Regions from separate parts of the Streptomyces sp. NPDC056734 genome, predicted to be linked through region 1. Evidence: riboswitches for the same ligand, from Rfam matches in the RefSeq annotation. Region 1 holds a riboswitch; each other region holds the start of a gene.

What was found. Region 1 has a riboswitch for cobalamin ahead of ACFRFC_RS29590 (cobalamin biosynthesis protein). Riboswitches for the same ligand answer to the same signal wherever they lie in the genome.
Region 2: it holds a riboswitch for cobalamin, as region 1 does, so the genes downstream of both, nrdI (class Ib ribonucleoside-diphosphate reductase assembly flavoprotein NrdI) here and ACFRFC_RS29590 (cobalamin biosynthesis protein) in region 1, are expected to answer to the same signal.
Region 3: it holds a riboswitch for cobalamin, as region 1 does, so the genes downstream of both, metE (5-methyltetrahydropteroyltriglutamate--homocysteine S-methyltransferase) here and ACFRFC_RS29590 (cobalamin biosynthesis protein) in region 1, are expected to answer to the same signal.
Region 4: it holds a riboswitch for cobalamin, as region 1 does, so the genes downstream of both, ACFRFC_RS00535 (ABC transporter substrate-binding protein) here and ACFRFC_RS29590 (cobalamin biosynthesis protein) in region 1, are expected to answer to the same signal.

The regions. Positions count from the first base shown of each region.
Region 1 covers NZ_JBHTZD010000022.1:72,863-78,778, reverse strand. The annotation lists gene ACFRFC_RS29615 (alpha/beta hydrolase) at 1-157, opposite strand, end outside; gene ACFRFC_RS29610 (class II aldolase/adducin family protein) at 229-897, opposite strand; gene ACFRFC_RS29605 (lysozyme) at 1,079-1,987, shown strand; gene ACFRFC_RS29600 (anion permease) at 2,140-3,426, shown strand; gene ACFRFC_RS29595 (hypothetical protein) at 3,467-3,688, shown strand; cobalamin riboswitch at 3,840-3,979, shown strand; gene ACFRFC_RS29590 (cobalamin biosynthesis protein) at 4,078-5,199, shown strand; gene ACFRFC_RS29585 (cobyric acid synthase) at 5,196-5,916, shown strand, end outside.
Region 2 covers NZ_JBHTZD010000001.1:469,891-475,806, forward strand. The annotation lists gene ACFRFC_RS01825 (glycosyltransferase) at 1-189, shown strand, start outside; gene ACFRFC_RS01830 (hypothetical protein) at 279-1,724, shown strand; cobalamin riboswitch at 2,346-2,577, shown strand; gene nrdI (class Ib ribonucleoside-diphosphate reductase assembly flavoprotein NrdI) at 2,750-3,190, shown strand; gene ACFRFC_RS01840 (transposase) at 3,217-3,654, opposite strand; gene ACFRFC_RS01845 (hypothetical protein) at 4,099-5,220, opposite strand; gene ACFRFC_RS01850 (hypothetical protein) at 5,573-5,916, shown strand, end outside.
Region 3 covers NZ_JBHTZD010000015.1:162,121-168,036, forward strand. The annotation lists gene ACFRFC_RS23515 (cytochrome P450) at 1-508, opposite strand, end outside; gene ACFRFC_RS23520 (methyltransferase domain-containing protein) at 803-1,018, shown strand; partial or broken gene ACFRFC_RS23525 (type III polyketide synthase) at 1,198-2,238, shown strand; gene ACFRFC_RS23530 (hypothetical protein) at 2,589-2,741, shown strand; gene ACFRFC_RS23535 (cupin domain-containing protein) at 2,785-3,366, shown strand; cobalamin riboswitch at 3,460-3,646, shown strand; gene metE (5-methyltetrahydropteroyltriglutamate--homocysteine S-methyltransferase) at 3,827-5,916, shown strand, end outside.
Region 4 covers NZ_JBHTZD010000001.1:148,641-154,556, forward strand. The annotation lists gene ACFRFC_RS00530 (FecCD family ABC transporter permease) at 1-910, opposite strand, end outside; gene ACFRFC_RS00535 (ABC transporter substrate-binding protein) at 907-1,941, opposite strand; cobalamin riboswitch at 1,971-2,154, opposite strand; gene ACFRFC_RS00540 (class I SAM-dependent methyltransferase) at 2,215-2,964, opposite strand; gene ACFRFC_RS00545 (MFS transporter) at 2,971-4,212, opposite strand; gene ACFRFC_RS00550 (ATP-grasp domain-containing protein) at 4,205-5,437, opposite strand; gene ACFRFC_RS00555 (cysteine synthase family protein) at 5,434-5,916, opposite strand, start outside.

The sequences.
Region 1 (5,916 bases):
CGGTGCCGTGCACCGTGAGCCGGGGCTCGGTCGGCAGCGGGCGGCCCGGCGGCGCCTTGAGCGCGGCGTCGCTGGCGAGTCGGCCGGCGGCCACGCTCGCCGCGCCGGCCGCCAATGCCACGGTGACGGCAGCGGCCGTCGCTCTGACAGTGCCCACGGCTCCAGTGTCCCGGCCCCGCTCGCTCCCGGCCAGTGGGAGGAGGGATGGGGAGAGAGCGGGTGTGGGGGTCAGGGGGCGCGTTGGCCGTAGCTCTGGAGTTGTTCGGTGACCTCGTGCAGTTGCCGGGGGGAGAGGAGGGAGGGGGTCAGGCCGGGGACGCAGGAGGCGGTGAGCCAGAGGCGGCACATCCATTCGAGCTGGGCCGTGCGGTCGTACGCCTGGGCGAGGGTGGTGCCGTGGGTGAGGGTGCCGTGGTTCTGGAGGAGGCAGGCGGAGCGGTCCGTCAAGGCGTGGAGCATGTTCTCGGCCAGCTCTTCCGTGCCGTAGGTCGCGTAGGGGGCGACGCGGACGGGGCCGCCCATGGTCGCGGTCAGGTAGTGGATCGTGGGGAGTTCCGGGACCAGGGTGGAGACGGCCGTCGCGTGGACGGCGTGGGTGTGGACGATCGCGCGGGCGTCGGTGGTGCGGTAGACGGCGAGATGCATCGGCAGTTCGCTGGTCGGGGCGAGGGTGCCGATCGTCCGGCGGCCGTCGAGGGCGACGCCGGTGATGTCGGCGGGGCCGAGGCGGTCGTACGGCACGCCCGACGGGGTGACCAGCACGGTGTCGCCGACGCGGACGGAGACATTGCCGGAGGTGCCGACGACCAGGCCGTCGGTCACCGTGCGGCGGGCGGTCGCCACCAGGTCCTGCCAGGCCGTGGCGGTCTCGGTGCCGCCGGTTCGCTGCTCAGACATGGGCGTGATCCTCGCAGCCGGGGTGGTGGTGGCGCATCGGTGCGGGGGTGGCGGGAGGACTTCCGTCGGCCGTTCGAGGGGTTTGGACGGAGATCGACCGGGGATCGATGATCTTCGCCTACTCTCGGGGCGATTTGTCCTGCACTTGTCCTGTACGCCGCCATTTCGGGGGAAGTACCGCATGGCTCACCACCGCACCAGCGCCCACACCCGCACCCGCACCCGCACCCACACCCACGCCGACACCAGCACCAGCACCAGCACCAGCACCAGCACCAGCAGCCACAGCCACAGCCACAGCCACAGCCACCCACATGGTCACCCTCAGGGCAGCAGTCGTCGGGGGCGGGTGGTCGGTGCCTCGGTCGCCGGGCTCGCGCTGCTGGGGGCGGTGCTGCTGGAGGTGCCGGCCGTCGCCGCGAGCAAGCCCAGGGGGCATGACGTCTCGTCCCATCAGGGGAACGTCGACTGGCCGGGGTCCCGGGCCAAGGGGGCGCGGTTCGTGTACGTGAAGGCGACCGAGTCCACGAGCTATCGCAACCCCTACTTCGGGCGGCAGTACGACGGCGCCCGGGACGCGGGGCTGATCCGTGGCGCGTACCACTTCGCGCTGCCGGACAGGTCCTCGGGTGCGACTCAGGCCGCGTACTTCGTGCGCAACGGCGGCGACTGGCGGGCCGACGGGCGGACGCTGCCGCCCGCGCTCGACATCGAGTACAACCCGTATGACACCAAGCGGAAGTGCTACGGGCTGAGCAGGGCGGGGATGGTCGGCTGGATCGGGGCGTTCAGCGACGAGGTGCGGCGGCTCACCGGGCGTCGGCCGGTGATCTACACCACCACCCACTGGTGGAACAGCTGCACGGGTGGCAGCACCGGTTTCGCCGCCGAGCATCCGCTGTGGGTGGCCCGCTACGGCTCGGCGAGCGCCGGGGAGCTGCCGGCGGGGTGGTCGCGGTGGACGATCTGGCAGTACGACGATGGCGGCGACGGCAGCGACAACAGCGCGCTGCCGGGTGACCAGAATCTCTTCAACGGGTCGATGGACCGACTGAGGGCCTTCGCGAGGAGCGACGTCGGCCGGGAGTGAGGGCACCGGTGGCCGGGTACGCGGGCGTCGATCGCTAAGCGGAATGCCAACCCTCCGTCAGATACACCCCAATGCCCCCTTCAGTTCACCATTCGTTCATCTGGGTTACCTACGTTCATCCGGCCGATGACCTCGAACGAATGCCTGGGTAAATGGAAAGCTTCTCGCTGATCCTCGCGATAGTGGTGGTCACCGCACTCGCGTTCGATTTCACGAACGGTTTCCACGACACCGCCAACGCGATGGCGACCACCATCTCGACCGGTGCGATGAGACCCAAGGCCGCGGTGGCGATGTCCGCCGTGCTCAACCTGGTGGGCGCTTTCCTCTCCGTGGAGGTCGCCAACACGATCTCCAAAGGACTCGTCGACGAGTCCGGCATCCAGCCCGAGGTCATCTTCGCCGCCCTGGTCGGCGCGATCCTGTGGAATCTGCTGACCTGGCTGGTGGGCCTGCCGTCCTCCTCCTCGCACGCCCTGATGGGTGGTCTGATCGGCGCGACCGTCGCCTCCGCCGGTTTCGGCGCGGTGCACGGTGACGTACTGATCACCAAGGTGCTGCTCCCGGCGATCGCCGCCCCGCTGGTCGCCGGGCTCGCCGCGATGTTCGCCACCCGCCTCACGTACACGCTCGGCAAGAAGTCCGCGGGGACCAGGTCCTCCGCCAAGGGCTACCGGGCCGGTCAGATCGCCTCCGCGGGGCTGGTCTCGCTGGCGCACGGCACCAACGACGCGCAGAAGACGATGGGCATCATCACCCTCGCCCTGGTCGCCGGTGGCACCCTCGCCCCCGACTCCGACCCGCCCGTCTGGGTCATCGTCTCGGCGGGTGTGGCCATCGCGCTCGGCACCTACCTCGGCGGCTGGCGGATCATCCGCACCATGGGCAAGGGCCTGACCGACCTCCAGCCGCAGCAGGGCTTCGCCGCCCAGACCAGCGCCGCGACGGTCATCCTGGCCTCCTCCCACCTCGGCTTCTCGCTCTCCACCACGCACTCCGTCTCCGGCGCCGTGATGGGCGCGGGCCTCGGCCGCAAGGGCGGGGTGGTCCGCTGGTCCACGGCCACCCGGATGTTCGTCGCCTGGGGGCTGACCCTGCCGGCCGCCGCCGTCGTCGGCGCGCTCGCCGAGTGGGTGTGCAGGTTCGGTCCCTGGGGCACCGGCCTCGTCGCCGCCTTCCTGATCGGCTCCAGCGCCTGGATCTGGAAGCTGTCGCGGCGCGAGGTCGTCGACCACACCAATGTCAATGGCCACGACGACACCGGCGATACCGACGCCGGCGAGCGCACGGACGACCCCGACCTGGCGCCCGGCGTCGTGACCGCCGCCGTCGCCGCCGTGATCCCGCCGCCGACCGTCGCCGCCGAAGAGGCCGCCGTCACGGCCGGTACCGGCTCCCCCGCCGGTCCCGACCCGGCGGCCCCCAAGGCCACGGTCTGAGCCCGCCCGACACACCCCCCTCCCCCAAGGACACAGCAGCATGGAAATCGACTGGGCGGCCCTCGGCTCCGTCTTCGGTGTGAGCCTCGTGGTCACCGTGGCCCTCGTCGGCCTGTTCACCCTCGGTATCGCGGGCCTCTCCCGCCATGAGCGCGCGGCCGAGCGCGGCGGAGGCGCGGCGCTCGCGGTCACCGGCGCGTACACCTGCTTCGCGGCGTGCCTGGGCGCGGTGGCGTACGGGATCTATCTGATCGTCGCCTGACGGGATCGCCTCGTTCGCGCGAGGCGCCCGTGCCGGCATCTGCCAGGGCGGGTACGGGACTTCGGTCCCGTACCCGCCCTGGTGTGGTGTGCGACAGGGCCGGTGTGGGGCTGAGCACACTCTCCCTTCGCAGGTCAGCGGCAGGTTGACGGGTGTTCGGGGCCCGTGGTGGACTGCCGGAGCCATTACGGCGACACGAGAGGAAGCCGGTGCGAATCCGGCGCGGTCCCGCCACTGTCACCGGGGTAGAACCCCGGGAGCCAGGAACTCTCACCGCCGACTTCGTCGAACCAGGGCGCGGACACCCTGAGTGAGGACATTCGCCATGCTCGGCTGCCGAACGCGGCTCACCGCCGGACCTCTCCTCGACCCCACGGCCGGCTGAGCCGATGGCCGCCGAACGCGCATTCGCGTACGGCGCCACCGCCGGACTCCTCGGTGATCTGCTCCTCGGGGATCCGCGCCGCGGGCATCCGGTCGCCGGGTTCGGGATGGCCGCCGGTGCCGTGGAACGGCTGCTGTGGCGCGACCATCGCGGGTGGGGGGCGCTGTACACCGCCGTGTGCGTGGGCGGGGCCGTCGGGCTGGGTGCGGTCGCCGCGCGTGCCGTACGGTCCTCCCCCGCCGCGTCCGTCGTCCTGACCGGCGCCGCCACCTGGGCCGTCGTCGGCGGCACCACCCTCGGGCGGGAGGCCCGGGCGATCGGGCGGGCACTTGAGGCCGGGGACGTCGAGGGGGCGCGGGCGCGGTTGCCGCGCTTGTGCGGACGCGATCCGCAGGCGCTGGACGCCGATGGGATCGCCCGTGCCGTGGTGGAGTCCGTCGCGGAGAACACGTCCGACGCCGTCGTGGGGGCGTTGGTGTGGGGGGCCGTCGGGGGGGTGCCCGGGCTGCTCGGGTTCCGGGCCGTGAACACGCTGGACGCGATGGTGGGGCACCGGTCGGATCGGTATCGGCGGTTCGGGTGGGCCTCGGCGCGGCTCGATGACGTGGTGGGGTGGCCGGGGGCACGGCTCACCGGCGTCCTCGCGGTGGTCGCCGGGGGTGATCCCCGGGGGGCGGTACGGGCCTGGCGGGCCGATGCCGGGAAGCATCCGAGCCCCAATGCCGGGGTCGTGGAGGCGGCGTTCGCGGGGGCGTTGGGGGTGCGGCTCGGGGGGACCCTGTCGTACGCGGGGCGGGTTGAGCGGCGGCCTGTGCTGAATGGTGGGGGGCGGGGTGTGGTGGTCGGTGATGTCGAGCGGGCGGTGCGGGTTTCCTCTCGGGTGCGGTGGTTGGCGTTGGGGGTGGGGGTGTTGCTCCGGGCGCGTGTTGGGCGGGGCCCGGCTTCCGGGGTACGGGCGTTGCCCTCGGCGCGTGTTGGGCTGCGCCCGGCCTCGGGGGTGGGGGCGTTGCTCCGGGCGCGTGTTGGGCGGGGCCCGGCGTTGCAGGCTGTGCCCACCCGTTCCGCCCTGCGGAACGAATGCCCACAGCGGTGCTCAACCCAGCTCTCCCCCAAGGCCCCCGTATGACCGGGCGGGGGCTTGGGTTGCTTGTTGCTGGGACTGCCTCTGATGCCGGGAAGAGTGTGGTGGCCGCCGGGATCGGGCGGTGGCTGGTGCGGCGGGGGGTGCGGGTCGCGCCGTTCAAGGCGCAGAACATGTCCTTGAATTCGTTCGTCACGCGGGACGGGGCCGAGATCGGGCGGGCGCAGGCCATGCAGGCGCAGGCGTGCCGGGTCGAGCCGAGCGCGTTGATGAATCCCGTGCTGCTCAAGCCCGGCGGGGAGCGGAGCAGTCAGGTCGTGCTCATGGGCAGGCCCGTGGGCGAGATGAGTGCGCGCGGGTATCACGGCGGCCGGCAGGAACAGTTGCTGGGGACCGTGCTGGAGTGCCTCGCCGAGCTGCGGCGTTCGTACGACGTCGTCGTCTGTGAGGGGGCCGGCAGTCCCGCCGAGATCAATCTGCGGCGGACCGACATCGTGAACATGGGGATCGCGCGCAACGCCCGGATCCCCGTGCTCGTGGTCGGGGACATCGACCGGGGCGGGGTGTTCGCCTCGTTCTTCGGGACGGTCGCGCTGCTGTCGGCGGCGGATCAGGCACTGGTCGCCGGGTTCCTCGTCAACAAGTTCCGCGGGGACGTGTCCCTGCTCGAACCCGGGCTCGACATGCTCAAGGGGCTCACCGGGCGGGCGACGTACGGGGTGCTGCCGTTCCGGCACGGGCTCGGGATCGACGAGGAGGACG
Region 2 (5,916 bases), on a different contig from region 1:
GCCTACCTCTTCCCGCCCGGTGACGCCGACGCCCTGTTCGGAGCCCTGCGCGCGGCGCTCGCCGACGACGGGAAGGTCACCGGCCAAGCCCGCACGGCCGCCGCCCAGTTCGCAACCGACAGGGGCTGCGCGCAGCTCCTCGCCGGCTATCAGCGCCTCGCCAAGCAGACCGTCGGCCGTCGGTGGTGACGGCGAGGCGGGCGAGTCACACAAGGGCGGCTCCTCGTCGCGTCCGTCTCGCACCCGCGGGCCGATTGCGCTACCTCAAGGAGGTTCTCGTGACGCGACAGGAGTCAGTACCGGCAGACGCGGTGCCGTCAAAGCGGCCACCCCTGAGCAGCTCACCCCGGCGGACCGGGCTGGAGCACCTCGACTGGTGGCGCCCCCGAGCCATCTGGTTCGTCGAGAACGACCCGCCCAGTAGCGCGTTGTCCGCGTTCCTGGAGTCACTGGAGGCGACGTTTGAGCGCGGCGGGCATCGTGTGCGGCACGCGGCGGCATCGGCAACCGATGTGGCACTGGCCGTCGTCCGCGTACGGGAGGGCAGCGCCCCACTGAGCGAGCGGGTCGAAGAGGCGGCGACGCCTCTGCTGCTGAGGATGCGGCGCGCACGCGGCTCACTGGGAAACATCGCGCACTCGGTCGCCGTGGTCGAGGTGCCCGAGCGGATGAGCACGATGAGCCACACCGAGGCCGTCCACACGGGACGGGTCCTGATGGCGCGTCTCGGGGCTCCCAAGGTTCTGGTCGTGACCGTCGACGCGGCGTCGGGCGAAGTGACCGAGGCGACCCTGTGCACGATGGAGGGCGGCCATCCCTCGGAGACAGAGAACATCGCCCAGGGCATCTGCGACCGCCTGATCGCCGCCGCCTGCACGCGCGAGGTCGCCGGCCGCTACGACGTCCAGACCGGCGCCATCACCGCCGCGCAGTGGGAGAACACCTCGGTGCCCGAGGCGCTCGCGACGGCCGGCCGTCGGATGGGCGAACTGCGGCTGCTCCCCGCGCCGCACCGCCTGACGCACTACGTCTCGCCGCGGCTGGCGGCCGTCTACGAGCGATATCTCGGGATGAAGGCGTTCAGCGAGGGGATGCTCTTCGCCTTCGATCCGGGCCTGGGCGCCCTGGTGGTCACCGCGTCGGGAAGCTGGGAGGTGGACAAACGTGTCCTGTGCCGCGATGACGTGACGGTCGTCGACCACCGTCTCGATGACGGGCGTCTGCGTGTACTGGCTCCTGAGTCGGCCAGTCCCAAGGGCCCGTCGGTGGAGGCGTGGGAGGTGTGCGCGCTGCTGGAGGCGGTTCCCACGGTCCGGGTCCGCCAGGACACGGACGGCGCCTGGGCCTGGGACCCGCACGGCACCCACGAGGTACCGGCGATCCGCGCCGGACTCCACGCCCACGTCGGCGTCAGCGCCGCGGATCCCTCACGCATCGAGACGGTCCCGGCGGACCGCGAACGTTTCCCGTACGGATTCGGCTGCGGCACGGACCTGATGATCGAGGTAGCCAAGGACACCGTACGACGCTCCCGGGCCCTCTCCGACCCCGAGGACCCGCGGCACTTCGTACGCTGGCCCATGCTGTACCACGGTGAGATGGCCGTCGAACTCTGGAGCCAGGACCAGCCCACCGAACCGCTGAGCGGCCTGCTGGACCTGTTCGACACCCAGGCCGAGGCGGCGATCACCTACGACCCGGACCACATCGAGCAGCCGCTGTGAGGGGCGGACTGACGCTCGCAGGGGGCTTGTTGGTGTTCGGGGCGGTGGTTGGTCCTGTGAGGTTTCCGGTGCGGCCCGCGGTGCGCTGGTGGAGGTACAGGGCGTGAAGGGGGAGGGGGGTCGGGTATGTGCTGTTCGGACTGTGCATCTCGTCGATGAGGACGAACTGGACACCCGGCTGGGTGTAGATGTGGCAGACGGCGTCGGTGATCCGGGTCTGGGTCATGCGGGCGGTTGCGGGGATGCGGAGGTAGCGGGCGAAGCTCTCCGAGGCCAGGGCGGTTGCCCAGCAGGTAGCGGACGCAGTGCCGTACCCGTGGCAGGCAGTGCACTGTGCCGAGTACCGGCGCAACACGAAGGAAAGCACCTGCCGCAGCAGTGTCTGCACCGCTGTGCCACGTTCAGGGCCGTCGACCCCATGCTGCCCGTCGACCACTGATCGTGGTCACCATCGGCCCGGAACGCCGGCCACCGCGACATGAACTTCACCGCCGCCTCGGTCGAAAACGGCTCAGCGAGTCGAATCCGAGGTCCCGAAGACCCCCACCCTCGAACACCCACTCGAAACTTAGGTAAACCTAAGCTTTACCCGAAACTATCTCTGAAGCAGAGCTAATCAAATGTATGGTTCATCGTGTCGGTGGATCGCCAGGCACCTGTGTGCCCGGCGAATCAAGGGGGGGAGCCGGGTGCGAGTCCGGGACCGCCCTGAAGCGGTGAGCGGAAACGAGTGCTGTCACACGCACGGACCCTGGTGGACAGGGCCTGGGCGGCGACAGCCGGCAGACGCCCGCCGGGAGGCCTGAGGACATCCCCGCGAGTCCGAAGACCTGCCACCGTTCCGTACGCCGAACGGCGGCGTACGCGCTCCGAAGCCCTGAAGGAGGGCCACGTGGCAGCCGCACGAACCCGGGTCAGGCGTGCCGTTCCTCCGCCGCCTCCACCGGCCTGCCGTGCGCGCCGCGCCGCTCCTCCCCTCCCGGCCCCCGGACGGACACTGGAACGAGCAAGAGGAGCGGTGACCGATGAGCGGTCTCGTATATTTCTCCAGCATCTCGGAGAACACCAAACATTTCGTGGAGAAGCTGGACCTGCCCGCCACACGCATCCCCATACACCCGCAGCTCGAGGGCATGCCGCAGATGACCGTGCCGTACGTGCTGATCGTCCCGACCTACGGGAGCGACGAGCGCTCGGACGCGGTCCCCAAACAGGTCATCCGTTTCCTGGACATCGAGGCCAACCGCGCACTGCTGCGCGGAGTCATCGCCTGCGGCAGCACCAACTTCGGTGAGGAGTACTGCCTGGCCGGCCCGGTGATATCGGCGAAGTACAAGGTGCCGGAGCTGTACCGATTCGAACGGGTGGGCACCGAGCTGGACGTCCGCACCGTGAGGGAAGGACTTGAGGGGTTCTGGGCACGACAGTCCTCGACGGCGGGGCAGCAGCCGCCTCCCACGACATGACCGTCCTGCGCGCAGCACGTCCTTGATCAGGGCGGCCTGAACTCACGCGTGCGTGCGATTTTCCTGGCCCGGGAAGTACGCCCGCTGTTTCTCGCTGGCCACGCCGCCGGGATTCTCCGTGGGAATCCGGACTCGTCCACGAAGACGAGCCAGGCCACGAGTGCCGCCGCGGTGCTTCTGTCTGCGGGTTCCCAGGTGTTGCGCCGCAGCATCTGGGCGATGCCCGAGAGCGTGAAGCTCCTGTGGAAATGGCGGTCCATCAGCGTCTTGATCCGGGACAGCGTCCAGGTGCGGTCCGGCCAGCCGTACGCGGCCGGCCCCTTGGCCAGTTCCTGTTCCTGTTCCAGTACCGCGAACAACCTGTCGCTCAGCCTCGGCAGGGACACCGGCCCCGATGACCGCAGCCCTTCAGCGCCGGAGTCCTGCAACCTCCGGCGCCATCGCTGGACCGAGCGCAGAGTCACCCGCAAGTCCTCGGTGCCGGAGGCAGAAGCGGCGAATGGCTCCGCGGCCTCCAGCCGGACCGCTCGCGAAACGCCTGCTGTTCAGGCGTCAGGCAGTGACCACCCACGGGAGACCCCCTCCGCCCACGTGCAGGTCGCGGCCGATCCGCGGCAGGGCGAATTTCAGTCCGAACCAGTCGAACTGGATGCAGAACACACCCACGGACATGGCGAGGAGTGCCCATCGCACAAGGGCGGCGTACGGCCCGGGGGGCCCGTATCCCCTTGGGCCCCCCGCCACCGGGCCGGCTACAGCCACGCGTTCCTGGCAGGAGCCCACTCCAGTCCAGACCGGCAGGCCGCGCCTATCGCGGTGCGCTCAGCTTCGCCCGCCGACCGACGTTCGCAAGCCGCACCACCGAAGCGGACCTGCGTGCTGTCCGGCAGCGGCTCGGGATGCGGTCCTCATGACCGTGTGGGAGCCCGGTAGGCGTGTGAGGCGCGCTCGGGGAAGGAATGCAGATGGTCGTGCCACCGTGTGCGGCAAGCGGAGCACAGCTCCACCCCGCCGAACTTACCGGCTGCCTCGGCTCCGTACGAGTCGCGGTACCGGCAGTCGGGGCACCGGTCCCGCTCAGGGCGCTCGAGCAGCTCGGCCATACCGGGAAGCAGAACCCGGTCCGCCTGCGCCATCACGGCCTCGAAGCGTGCCTTGTCGTCCGCCGGGGCCGGATCCGCGTCCAGGCGGTACCAGAGCTTGACGTTGTTCCGGGTCTCGCTCACCACGTCGCCGGTCTCCGGTCTGCCCACCATCAGATCGTCCTCAACGAAGCGATACCGGCGCATCATCTGGTGGATCGGTCCCCCGACCAGGCGCACGAAGTTGACCGCGGAGCGCCCGGCAGCGGAGCGCGACCAGTGAGTGTCCAGGGCCCACAGCACTTCACGGTAGGTGCTGTAGGCGTAGGTGCGTTCTTCCGCCCCCGCATAGGCGTAGGTGTTGTGGATCTCACCCTCGGCGCGGTGCTTGTGGAACGCGACGGCGTCGTACAGGACCACGCCGATCTCAGCGAGCAGCTGGTTCTCCTCCTCGCTGAGCCAGGCATCCTCATCGTTGCAGGCGATGGCGGCGGCTATGTAGAAGCGTGACAGGCCGTCGCAGTCACGAAGCCGGAACCAGGCCTGCGGCGAGCTTGCCAGCGCCTCGATGTAGCGGCGGATCAAGGGGGTGTCGCGGCGCCCGGTCGACTTCTCGGTCATCATCAGCAGGCAGCACCGGTACTCCCGGGCCATCTCCTCGCGTATCGGACCCTGTCCGAAGAGGATGTCCAGGAGCGCGTCCACATCATGTCCAAGGAGGGGCCCGTCACTCAGGACATCCACGTGGTCGCCGAAGACCTCGGCGACGATGGCGATCTCGCACAACCGCGCCAGAGCGATGTACCGCTCCCAGTTGGTGAACTGCGGAACCACGCACCTGTTGTACTCCCAGGCGCAGGCCAGGGCCTCAGCGCGCCGCTCCGGCGGCAGCGCGATGCCCTGGAGATCGTCCTTGAGATCATCGGGATAGAACCACTGTGACACCATCAAGGGCCTCCGGCTCAAAGGTAAAGGCGGGCAAGGGGAATACCTCGTTCCTCGACCACTATCACCAGCCCGACCACGTGCGAGCCATTGGCGCACCGACAGCGCAATGAGACACACCAGGCGCACACGCCCCATCCGCCCGTGCCGCCCCACCGGTCATGGCGCTACCGGAAGGCCGGTGACAACCGGCCACCGACCACTTCCCGCACCTTCTCCAACATGCGTGCCCGCTCGTTGAGATGTGTCAGAACCGGTGATCGGTGACGCCGCGTAGCGGGTGACAAAGTCGCATGGCTGGAGGAACGGCTGAACCCGGTCCGGGGCACCTCTCGGCTGCGGAACAACCCGGTGCTTGGACGCGGACGAGATCAGCGAGGCCACGAAGCTCAGAGAGGAACACGCCAAGGCCACGCGGGAGTTCGCTGCGCATGTCGTCACACACGACATTCGCGAGGGCGCCACCTCCGAGCTTCCCGATAGGGCCAAGATCGAGCCACGGACTCCAGGGATCGACGATGTCCCGCCGACCGTGTGGGAGACGGTGACCGGGGCTGCCGGACGAACGATGACCGGGACGGAACTCGCAGATCTGGTAGTTGAGGCTGCTCCTGCCGCACTACCCGACGCCGTGAGCGACGACGCCTGGCACCGGCGTTACTCGCTCGGGAATCACAGGAACTCCCCATCTGACCGATG
Region 3 (5,916 bases), on a different contig from region 1:
CTTCGTCCGGCACGCCCAGGAGATGGCTGAGCAGGGTGATGGGGAGGGGGTAGGCCAGCCGCTCGCGCAGGTCGATCCGCCCGTCCCCGGAGCCCTCCCCGTCATCGGCGCCGCTCCCGGCCGCCAGGTCGTCGATCAGTGCGGTGACCATGCGCGCGACGATGGGGGCGAGTTCCGCTGTCCGGCGGCGGCTGAACGCGGGGGCGACCATCCGGCGGAGCCTTCGGTGGTCGCCGCCGTACGCGGTGAACATGTTCTTCACCGCTATCCACAGGGCCAGCGGCCAGGTGGCGACCGTCCGTTCGTAGTCCGGCCAGTGCGCCCGGCCGTCCTTGGAGACATCGGGGCTGGTCAGCAGGTGCTTGAGCAGGGCGGGATCGGCGACCGACCACGCGGTCACCCCGAGGACGTCGACGCGGGTGGCGGATCCGGCGGCGCGCAGCGTGCGGTACTCCGACTGCCAGCCGGTGCCGTGGGGGTCCAGGACGAGGGGAGGGTGCTGCCGCATGGGGCTCCCTGGGTCGTTGGCCGGCCCCGGGCGGGACCGGCGTGGCGGATGGACCGGAACGACTGGGAGTGACTGTGCCCATCGGCTCCCCGGCGCAGGGGTCGCCTCGGGCGGTTCGGGCCGGAAAGGGACCCTTTCGGGCAACCGGAAGTGCGCATTCACGTACGCGTTCCCGGGCGGGCGCCCCTCGACGAGCGGGCCGGAACCCGGAAGCGTCTCGCGGGTCCACGCGGATGCGGTCAGCTTCTTGCCCCCTCGCCTGTCCAAGCTCTTTTCCGTGACCGACGGGCTGCCTTGCCGGTTCTCGCAGCCCAGGGGCTGTCCGCCGGTCTTCACGTCGCCCACGCCGGACGTCTGCCTTTCGCCGACGCTTCCTTCGACCATGTGCGGATGATGTGGACCCTGGAGCATCTGACCGAGAACAGCGGTACGGGACGAGCGGCGAGCGGGCGGCCGACGCTCCCGGTGGTGCCGGTGACGAGGACGGTCGTGGAGGGCGAATTCCGTTGACCGCCAGCGCGTGCCCCGGCCCGGTCCGGGGATTCGCGCCCCTTCATACCCACTCGTACACCCATCTCACGCCATCGGGTGCGTTTAGTGTGCTTGTCGCATGTTCCAAGGACATGACGGGCAAGGACCGGTCTGCCGAGACGGATCTCTGTAGCGGATCATCTCTGAAGGGGGAAACCATGCCTGTACTGTGCCGCCCCGCGGTAGCCGTACCCGAGTACACGATCACTCATGAACAGACCTTGGGTCTGGCCCGCTCCTTGTACGCCGGGCACGAGCAACTACCGCTCGCGCTACGGCTGATCGGCAACACCGGGGTCCAGAAGCGCCACATCGTGCAGCCGCTGGAGCGCACGCTCAGGCATCCGGGCCTGGAGGCCCGTAACGCGACGTACGAGGCCGAGGCGAAGGCCCGCGTCCCCGAGGTGGTCGAGCGGGCCCTCAAGCACGCCGGGCTCGGACCACGCGACATCGATCTGATCATCTATGTGTCGTGCACGGGCTTCATGATGCCCTCGCTGACGGCGTGGATGATCAACACACTGGGGTTCCGGTACGACTGCCGGCAGATCCCCATCGCCCAGCTCGGGTGCGCGGCGGGCGGCGCCGCCATCAACCGGGCGCACGACTTCTGCCAGGCCCATCCCGGCTCCAACGCCCTCATCGTGGCCTGCGAGTTCTGCTCCCTGTGCTACCAGCCCACCGATCTGACGGTGGGCAACATGCTGTCCAACGGGCTGTTCGGCGACGCGGTGGCCGCCGCCGTGGTCCGCGGCTCGGGCGGCACCGGCATCGAGCTGGAGGTGAACGGCTCGTATCTGGTGCCGGACAGCGAGGACTGGATCGCCTACCGGGTACGGCCCACGGGCTTCCACTTCCAGCTCGACCGGCGGGTCCCGGGCACCATGGAGCAGCTGGCCCCGGCACTGTCCGCGCTGGCCGCCCGGCACCGGCGGGACGCCAGCGCGCAGAACTTCTATCTCATCCACGCGGGCGGGCCGCGCATCCTGGACGACCTGAGTCACTATCTCGCGGTGCCGCCGGAGATGTTCCGCTTCAGCCGGGCCACGCTGGCCGAGTACGGGAACATCGCGAGCGCGGTCGTCCTGGACGCGCTGCGCCGGCTGTTCGAGGAGGGCGGCTGCGCGCCGGGGGCGTCGGGGATGATCGCCGGGTTCGGGCCGGGCATCACCGCCGAGATCTCGATGGGCCGCTGGACCACCGACAGCCCCGAGGGCACGGCGGAGACGGGGGCCGGGTCGGGCGTCACGGCGGACACCGCGGTCGTCGTCGAGGCCGCCGCACGGACCGCCGCCGCCACCGCCGCACGGACCGCCGCCACCGCCGCCGCGCGGTCGGCAGCCGCCCCCGCCCCCTCCACCACCTCCGCCTCCGCCGCCACCGCCGTGCCGGTCGACGCAGCCCACGCCGTGGGCGCCACCGCCCCGGCTCCCGCCGGTCCCCCGCCCGAGGTGCCCGAGCGGGTGGTCCCCGTCGCCGCGGTGCGGGTCCGCGCGCAGGCCCCGGCGCCCGCTGCCGGCACCGCCTCGGTGTCCACGGAGGGCCCGTCATGACCCCGGCCGCGCTCACCGGCCGGCCGACGCGTGTCCGGGCCGTACCGGGGCTGACCGGCCCGGACCTCGATCCGCCGCCCGCCCGGCTGCCGCACGGGGAGCCGGGCGCCCTGGTCCGCGGGCCCGAGTCCCTGCCGGTGACCCGGTGAGCGGGACCCGGGCCCCCGCCGGCGACCCGGCGAGCGGAGGGCGATGACGGCGGCGCACACGGTTCCCGGACCGCTGCTGGTGCCGCCCGGCCGGGGCCGGACCGTGACGGTCGCCGCCCAGGAGGTGACCTTCAAGGTGACCGGCGAGCACTCCCGGGCGGCCTCCACCTTCGAGGTCGTCGTGCCGCCCGGGTTCGATGTCGGCGCCCATACCCACACCCACAGCGAGGAGTTGTTCTACGTCATCGAGGGCGAGCTGGAGGTACTGGCCTTCGAGCCGCTCGTACGGTCCCCGGAGCACTGGCGGGAGTGGGAGTCGGCCGCCGGTGAGCGGGCCGTGCGGGCGGGGCCCGGCACCTTGCTGTTCGTGCCGCCGGGCTGCCCGCACGCCTTCGCCAACACCGGCCGCACACCGGCCAGGGTGCTGTTCCAGGCCGCCCCGCCCCCGGCCCACGAGCGGTACTTCGAGGAACTGCTGGAGATCCTCGCCCCGGGCGGTGAGGTCGATGACCCGGCGATCGCCGCACTGCGGCTGCGCTACGACGTCCACCAGCTGACCCCGCTGCGCTACGAGCCGCCCGAGGGCCCCGGGAAGCCGGAAGGGAGGACGAAGAAGGCTCCCTGAGCGCGGATCACCCGCTCCCCTGCCGTGCCCGCTCCCCCGGGCACGGCACGGGTGTCCCCCGGCGCATCGAGCGGTTAGGGTGGCCTGTGCAGCTGGTTCGCCCCGTCAGCCAGGCGGGATGCGTCGTAAGAGGGAACCCGGTGGGAATCCGGGACTGCCCCGCAGCGGTGAGCGGGAACGACCGCCGTCATACGCACTGGGCCCGGCCGGGCCTGGGAAGCGACGGCCAGTAGGTGACCTGACGTCGTCAGGACGTGCCCGTGAGTCCGAAGACCTGCCACTGCCCGCGCGCGGACCTCCGTGCGCGGACTCCCGGTGACCTCGTGGGCGGGTCGGCGTACGTACCAGGCGGATGACCGCGCCGCAGCGCGCCAAGTCGATGTCCCGCCCGGTCCGGCACCCTTCGCGTCCTCGTCCCGTTCCCGGGATCTCAGGGATTCATCTCGCGAAGGAGATCTCCGTGACAGCCAAGTCCGCAGCCGCGGCGGCACGGGCGACCGTGTACGGCTACCCCCGTCAGGGACCGCGCCGGGAACTGAAGAAGGCCATCGAGGGCTACTGGAAGGGCCGGGTCGGCGCCGACGAACTGCGCGCCACCGCCGCCGGGCTCCGCGGCGACAACTGGCGGCGGCTGGCAGAGGCCGGCATCGCCGAGGTCCCCACCGGTGACTTCAGTTACTACGACCATGTGCTCGACACGACCGTGATGGTCGGCGCGATCCCCGCCCGGCACCGCGAGGCGGTGGCCGCCGACGCCCTGGACGGGTACTTCGCGATGGCGCGCGGCACGCAGGACGTGGCGCCGCTGGAGATGACGAAGTGGTTCGACACGAACTACCACTATCTGGTCCCCGAGCTGGGCCCGGACACCGTCTTCACCGCCGACTCCGCCAAGCAGGTCACCGAGCTGAAAGAAGCCCTCGCCCTCGGTCCGGCCGCCCGTCCGGTGCTGGTGGGCCCGGTCACCTACCTCCTGCTCGCCAAGCCCGCGCCGGGCGTGCCCGCGGGCTTCGACCCGCTGACCCTGCTGGACCGGCTGCTCCCGGTGTACGCCGAGGTCCTCGCCGACCTGCACGCGGCGGGCGCCGAGTGGGCGCAGCTGGACGAGCCCGCCCTGGTCGCGGACCGCACCCCGGCCGAACTGAACGCCGCCGCCCGCGCCTACCGGGACCTCGGCGCCCTCGCCGACCGGCCGAAGCTGCTGGTGGCGTCGTACTTCGACCGGCTGGGCGAGGCGCTGCCGGTGCTGGCGAAGGCACCGGTGGAGGGGCTCGCCCTGGACTTCACGGAGTCGGCCGCCGCGAACCTCGACGCGCTCGCCGCGGTCGGCGGACTGCCGGGCAAGCGGCTGGTGGCGGGTGTGGTCAACGGCCGCAACATCTGGGTCAACGACCTGACGGCGTCCCTCTCCGTCCTGGGCACGCTGCTCGGTCTCGCCGACCAGGTGGACGTGGCCGCGTCCTGCTCGCTCCTCCATGTGCCTTTGGACACTGCCCTGGAGCGGGACATCGAGCCGCAGGTACGGCGCTGGCTCGCGTTCGCGCGGCAGAAGACCGCGGAGATCGTCACCCTCGCCGAGGGCCTGACCCGGGGCACGGACGCCATCGCCGCGCAACTGGCCGCCAACCGGGCCGACCTGGCCTCCCGCGCGCTCTCGCCGATCACCCGCGACCCGGCCGTGCGCGCCCGCGCCGCCGCCGTCACGGACTCCGACGCCCGCCGCTCCCGGCCGTACCCCGAGCGGGCCGCCGCCCAGCGCGCCCACCTGGGCCTGCCCCTGCTGCCGACGACGACGATCGGCTCGTTCCCGCAGACCGCCGAACTGCGCACCGCCCGCGCGGAACTGCGGGCGGGCCGGATCGGCACGGCGGCCTACGAGGAGCGCATCAGGGCCGAGATCCAGGAGGTCATCGCCTTCCAGGAGAAGACCGGCCTGGACGTCCTGGTGCACGGCGAGCCCGAACGCAACGACATGGTCCAGTACTTCGCCGAGCAGCTCACCGGCTATCTCGCCACCCAGCACGGCTGGGTCCAGTCCTACGGCACCCGGTACGTCCGCCCGCCGATCCTGGCCGGGGACATCTCCCGTCCCGAGCCGATGACCGTGCGCTGGACGACGTACGCCCAGTCGCTCACCCACCGCCCGGTCAAGGGCATGCTGACCGGCCCGGTCACCATGCTGGCCTGGTCGTTCGTACGGGACGACCAGCCGCGCGGCGAGAGTGCCCGGCAGGTGGCGCTGGCCCTGCGCGACGAGGTGGCCGACCTGGAGGCGGCCGGCACGTCCGTCATCCAGGTCGACGAACCCGCGCTGCGCGAGACGCTGCCGCTGCGCGCCGCCGACCGGCCGGGCTATCTGGCGTGGGCGACGGAGGCGTTCCGGCTGACGACCGCCGGGGTCCGCCCGGACACCCAGATCCATACCCATATGTGCTACGCCGAGTTCGGTGACATCGTGCGGGCCATCGACGACCTCGACGCCGATGTCATCAGCCTGGAGGCGGCCCGCTCACACATGCAGGTGGCCCGTGAACTGGCCGCGCACGGCTA
Region 4 (5,916 bases), on a different contig from region 1:
GATCGCCGCCCACGAACAGCCGGACGATGTGCGGCAGCATCAGGCCGACGAACCCGATCGGCCCGGCCGCCGCCACCAGCACCCCGGTGACCAGCGACAGCAGGACGAACATCCGGGCCCGGAACCGCCCCACGTCCAGCCCCATCGTGGTCGCCGCCTCCTCACCGGCCAGCAGCAGATTCAGATTCCGGGACTGCACCAGCAGCACCCCGACCCCGGCCGCGAGCGCGCCGGCCGGCAGCCACAGCGTGTCCCAGTTGACGCCGCCGAGACCGCCGAGGGTCCAGGCGAGCACCTCGCGCGCCTGATTGCCCCGCTCGGTGGTGAGCAGCAGCAGGTTCGTCGCCGCGGTGAGCACCGCCGCGATGGCCACCCCGGACAGCACCAGCCGCACCGAGGTGATCCGCCCGCCGGTCCGCGCGGTGGCGTACACCAGCAGCAGCGCGCCGAGCGCACCCGCGAAGGCCGCCACCGACAGCGACACCGCCCCGAACAGGGTCAGCGAGAACACGATCACCACGACCGCCCCGAGCGACGCCCCGGAGGACACCCCCAGCAGATAGGGCTCGGCGAGCGGGTTGCGCAACAGCGCCTGCATCGCCGTACCGACCACCGCGAGCCCGGCGCCGACCACCGCGCCGAGCAGGACGCGCGGCGCCCGCACCTCCAGCACGATGGTCTCCCGCGCCCCGGACCAGTCCGGCTCGACCCACCCGGCACCCAGCGCGTGCGTCACGATGCCCCACACCTGCCCCGGCGGCACCCGCACCGAGCCGATCGCCAGCGCGGCCGTCGCCGAGAGCACCAGCAGCGCGGTGAGCACCAGCAGGGTCGTGGCGAGCGTCGCCCGGCCCGCCCTCGGCCCGCCCCCGGGAGACCCGGCGGCCCGCTCGGTGGCGGGAACCGTCACCGGAAGCTCTCGGGGTGCAGCGCCGGGGCCAGATCCTCGACCGCGTACGCCGACCGCACGCCGACCAGGGTGTCCGTCAGCGGCAGCACCACGAACCGTTCGTTCCGCACGGCCGGTACGTCGGCCAGCGCCGGCTGCGCGAGCAGGAACTCCTTCTTCCGCTCGACGCCCCCCGCCCCGGCGTAGTCGTAGATGACGATGACCTCGGGCCCGCGCTCCACGACCTGCTCCCAGGAGACGTCCCCGAAGACCTCGTCGAGATCGGCGAAGACGTTCTCGCCGCCCGCCAGCCGGATCAGCTCGCTGCCCAGCCCCTTGCCGCCCGCCGTGAACGCGGACTTGTCGCCGCTGTCGTACACGAACACCGGCACCCGCTCCTCGCCGGCCACCGCCGCGGACGCCGCCTCGACCCGGCCCTCAAGATCGGCGACCAGTGCGTCGGCCCGCTCGGACACCCCGAAGATCTCGCCGATGGCGCGGATCTCGTCGTAGGTGTCCCGCATCGTGGCCGACGCCGCCCCCTCGCAGTACTCGCGGTTGAGATAGGTGTCGATGCCCGCGTCGGCGAACGCCTCACGGGAGCGGCCCTCGTTGTCGGCGAACGCGCTGCCGTACCCGCCGTAGACGAAGTCGGGCTCGGCGTCGAGAACCGTCTCGAACGACGGTTCCTTCTCCGCCAGTTCCGGGATCGCCTCGAAGTCCTCCGCCAGCTCGGGCAGCGGCGCCGAGTCGGGGAAGGCGGTGCCGACCATCCGGTCCTTCAGCCCGAGCGCGAGCATCAGTTCGGCCGGGTGCTGGTGGATGGTGACGACCCGCTCGGGCGGGGCGTCGTACGTCGTGCTCACCCCGCAGTTGTCGACGGTGACGGGGAAACCACCGGCGGGGGCGGCCGAAGCCTTCGGATCCGCGCCGGAATCACCGGACGAGCCGCACCCGGCGGCCAGCAGCGCCGCCGACAGCGCGAGCGCCGCCGCGCGCAGCCGCCGGCGGGCAGGGGTGGACAGGGCGGGACGGGACATGCCGTCGTACACGTTGAGCCTCCTGGGGAGTCCGCGCTCCTCAAAACGGGCCCGCGACAGGCCAGTGTCCTGACTCCCGGATCGACGCTCCCCCCGCCTTCCCGCGCGTCGCGCAGTGGCATGTCGAAGGGTTGCACTCCCCGGTCACAGTGGCGGGACCGTGCCGGATTCACACCGGCTTCCTGTCTCCCGTCGCGGCTATTGACCTCGTGATACTACGTTCCGCACAGTCCGGGCCAAAAGGTCGGGGGGATCACACCCCCCCGCCCCTGGCGCGTCGCCCCCTCAGTCCTGCCGCGTCGCCCGCACCACCAGCCGCTCGGCGTTCTCGTCGTAGGGCCGCCCGTCGAAGCCGCCGAAGACCTCCACCCGGCCGAACCCGGCCTCCGCCACCATCCGCCGCAGCTCGACCGCGCTGTACACGAACCACACCAGCGTCGCCCGGGTGACCCGCTCGCCCCGCACCAGCACCCAGTCGCTGCGCAGCCGCGCCCAGTCGTCCAGCACGGTGTCCGTCTGCACCATCAGATCCTCGCCGCGCGTCACCACCTTCGGCGGGGTGACCCGGCGGGCCAGCAGCTCCTTACCCGCGAGGTCGAGCAGCAGCGTCCCGCCGGGCGCCAGGCAGTCGTACAGGGTGCGCAGCACCCGGGCGTTGTCGGCGGGGTCCTCGAAGTACCCGAACGACGTGAACAGATTGAGGGCGACATCGAAGCCGCCCGGCGCCGTGAACTCCCGCGCGTCCGCCCGCACATACGTGACGCCGACCCCCGCGTCGGCCGCCAGCTTGCGCGCCCGCTCCAGCATCGCCGGGCTCAGATCCACCCCCGTCACGGCGTACCCGCGCCGGGCCAGCGGCACGGTGAACACGCCCGGACCGCAGCACAGGTCCAGCACCCGCGCCCCGGCCGGGAAGTCCAGCAGGGGAGAGCCGCCGAGCAGGTCGGCGGCCTGGGTGTGGCGCTGCTCGGAGAACAGGAAGTCATGGAACTCGGTCCAGAAGTCGTCGTCCTGGAACCCGCCGGTCCGTGTCATACGGCCTCATCGCTCCTTCGTCGTCGGCACCGTGGGGGAGGGGGTCTCGGGTGGTACGGCGGTCAGGGCGTCCCGGGTCGCGGGGCCGCGCAGCAGCGCCAGCAGCCAGGGCAGCAGCAGACACTGCGCGGCGGCCAGCAGCCAGAACCAGCCGGTGTCCCCGGCCCGTTCCCCGGCCCCGTACAGCTGCCCGCCCAGCACCCCGCTCGCGCCCGCCCCCAGCCCCGCCGCCAGCCGCTGCTGGCCGAAGACGACGGCGTCCGAGCGCGGGCTGCGCGCCAGTGCCTCCAGGTCGTTCTTGAGGAACAGCACGATGTCGCCCAGCGTGATCAGCGCCCCGCCCGCCAGCAGCGCCGGGCGGCTGCCGATCGCCAGCACCGCCAGCCCCGCCGTGAGCCCGGCGAAACCGACGCCGAGGGCGAGGGCGTACGGCATCCGCCGGATCAGGTCCGACGCGAGCGGCTGGACGACGATCACCAGGGCGAAGCACAGCAGCAGGACCAGGCTGTAGAACTCGCTGGAGGCCCGCTCGACGGCGTACACCGCGAGGAAGTGCTGGAAGTGGAAGTACAGATAGAAGGCCAGGAGGTTGGCGGCGAACGGGAGCGCCGCAACGCCGGCCAGCAGGCCCTGCCGGGACGGCTGCCGGCCCGGCGGGCGTTCCCCGACCGCCGGAAGCCGGGTGTGCCCGGCCGTGACCAGCAGGAACAGGGCCGTGACGGCGACGAACAGCCAGCCCGGCGAGGACAGCACGAACGGCCCGGCGATCAGCGGGCCCACCGCCATGCCCGCGTTGAGCGCCGCGTTGCCCGCCGACAGGAACGCCGGGCGCCGCTCGTCGGCCACCCCGTGCACCAGATACGCCTTGTTGGCGGGCAGATACAGGGCCGCGCCGCAGCAGGTCAGGATCAGCGCCGGAACGGCCAGCGGCGGCCAGCGCAGCGCCAGCAGCATCCCGGTGAACCCGGCCGTACGGACGATCAGCGCCCACAGCATCGTGCGGCGCAGCCCGATCCGGTCCGCGAGCGCCCCGCCCGCGATCCCGCCGGAGAACTGCACGAGGGACGCCACCGCCAGCACCACACCGACCGTGCCGAGCCCCATGCCGAGCCGCTCGTGCAGGAACACCGACATGAACGGCAGCACCATGAAACTGCCGAGCGGGATCAGGAACGAGCTGAGCAGCAGGAAGCGCAGCGGCCCGTCGAGCGGCCCCAATCCTGCCCGGCCCTTGTCACGTTCACTCACCGGGCGCGAACGGCTCGGTGAGCACCCGTACGGCGTTCGCGGCGGCCACCGCCCGGTGGGTCGCCAGCTCGGCGGTCTCCGCCTCCGCGTACACGATCCCCGCGTAGCCCCGGCTGTCCGCCAGATGCTCCACCGGGTCGCCGACCCGCTTCACCGGGAACCAGGCGGGCGCGCCCGGCAGCTCCGCCAGCCGCTCCAGTCCGGCGACCCCGCTGAACACGCCCGGCGCGGCCGGATACCCCAGCACGAACGCCACGGCGGGACCGCCCGGCGGCTCGGCGTCCAGCAGCCCGGGCCGCCGCCCCAGCGCCGCCTCCACCATCGCCTCGTACACATTGACCCCGAGCGCCCGGCACAGCCCCTCCCCGACCAGCGCGCCCCCGATCCGTGGGTTGACCTCCACCAGCTCCGGCCCGTCGGCGGTCAGCACGAACTCCACATGCGCGAACCGGTCGGTGTACCCGACGGCTGCCAGCAGCGCGTCGAGCCACCCCTCCAGGGAGCCGCGCAGCGCCTCGGGAAGGGCCACCGGGAACGCCGTGATCTCCTCGCGGAAGTGCGGCTCCGGCGACATCAGCCGGCTGGACACCCCCAGCAGCCGGGTCCGGCCCGCCCAGGTGAGGGTCTCGGCGCTGTACACCGGCCCGCCGAAGTACGGTTCCGCGAACAGCCTGCCCTTCAGGGTCCGCCCGGCCGACTCCGCGAGCGCCGCGTCCAGTTCGGTCTCGTCCCGCACCAGCCACACATTCTGGCTCCCGGTGCCCGCCGAGTCCTTCACCACGGCGGGCAGGCCGATCTCCTTGAGCAGCAGTTCCCGGACGTCCCCGCCCGGCCCGTCCGCCGCCAGGGCCCGGCCCCTGCTCAGCCCGGCCTCGTGCAGCAGATTGCGCACGGCGGCCTTGTCACGGGTCAGCCGCAGTACGTCCGGGTCGAGTCCGGGCAGCCCGAACCGGGCCGCCAGTTCGGCGCCGACCAGCATCCAGGTGTCGGTGGAGCTGATCAGCCCGCGCAGCCCGGGCGTGCGGCCCAGCAGCTCCGCGACGCCGTCCACGTCGAAGGTGTCGGTCTCCACCACGTCCAGCGCGTGCGCGGGCAGCCGCTCCAGCTCGTAGGCGTAGTAGGCCGGATCACGGGTCAGCAGCACCAGCCGCTCGCCGAGCGCGTCGGCGGCGCGGACCAGGTGTCCGAGGCCGAAGGTGAGCGACTCCAGCAGTACGACACTCATGCCGCCCGCTCCTTCCAGTCGGCGGGGCAGGGGGTGCGCCGCCACGCCATGGTCGACCAGGGCATGGACAGTTCCCCGGCGCCGGAGATCTCGACGGGTTTGAGCACGGCCGGGTTGAGGGCCTCCGTATGCCGGGCGAAGACCCGCTCGACATAGCGGTGCCCGGTGTCGGCGCCGATCAGCAGATGCAGCCGGTCGGGGTGGCGGCGGGCCTCGTGCACGGCGGCCAGATAGCCGGCGCCGGTGGACAGCCCGGCGAACACGGCGTGTTCGCGCAGCAGGGCGACGGCCCCGGCCATGGCGTGGGTGAAGTCGATCCAGTGCAGGGCGTCGTAGAGATCGTGCCGGACGTTGTCGAACACGATCGACGAGCCGATCCCGGCGATGATCGCCTCCGGGTCGTGATGGTCCTGGCTGCCGAAGGTGACACTCCCGAACGGCTGCACACCCACCAGCCGCACCGAGTCGTCCGTCATCCG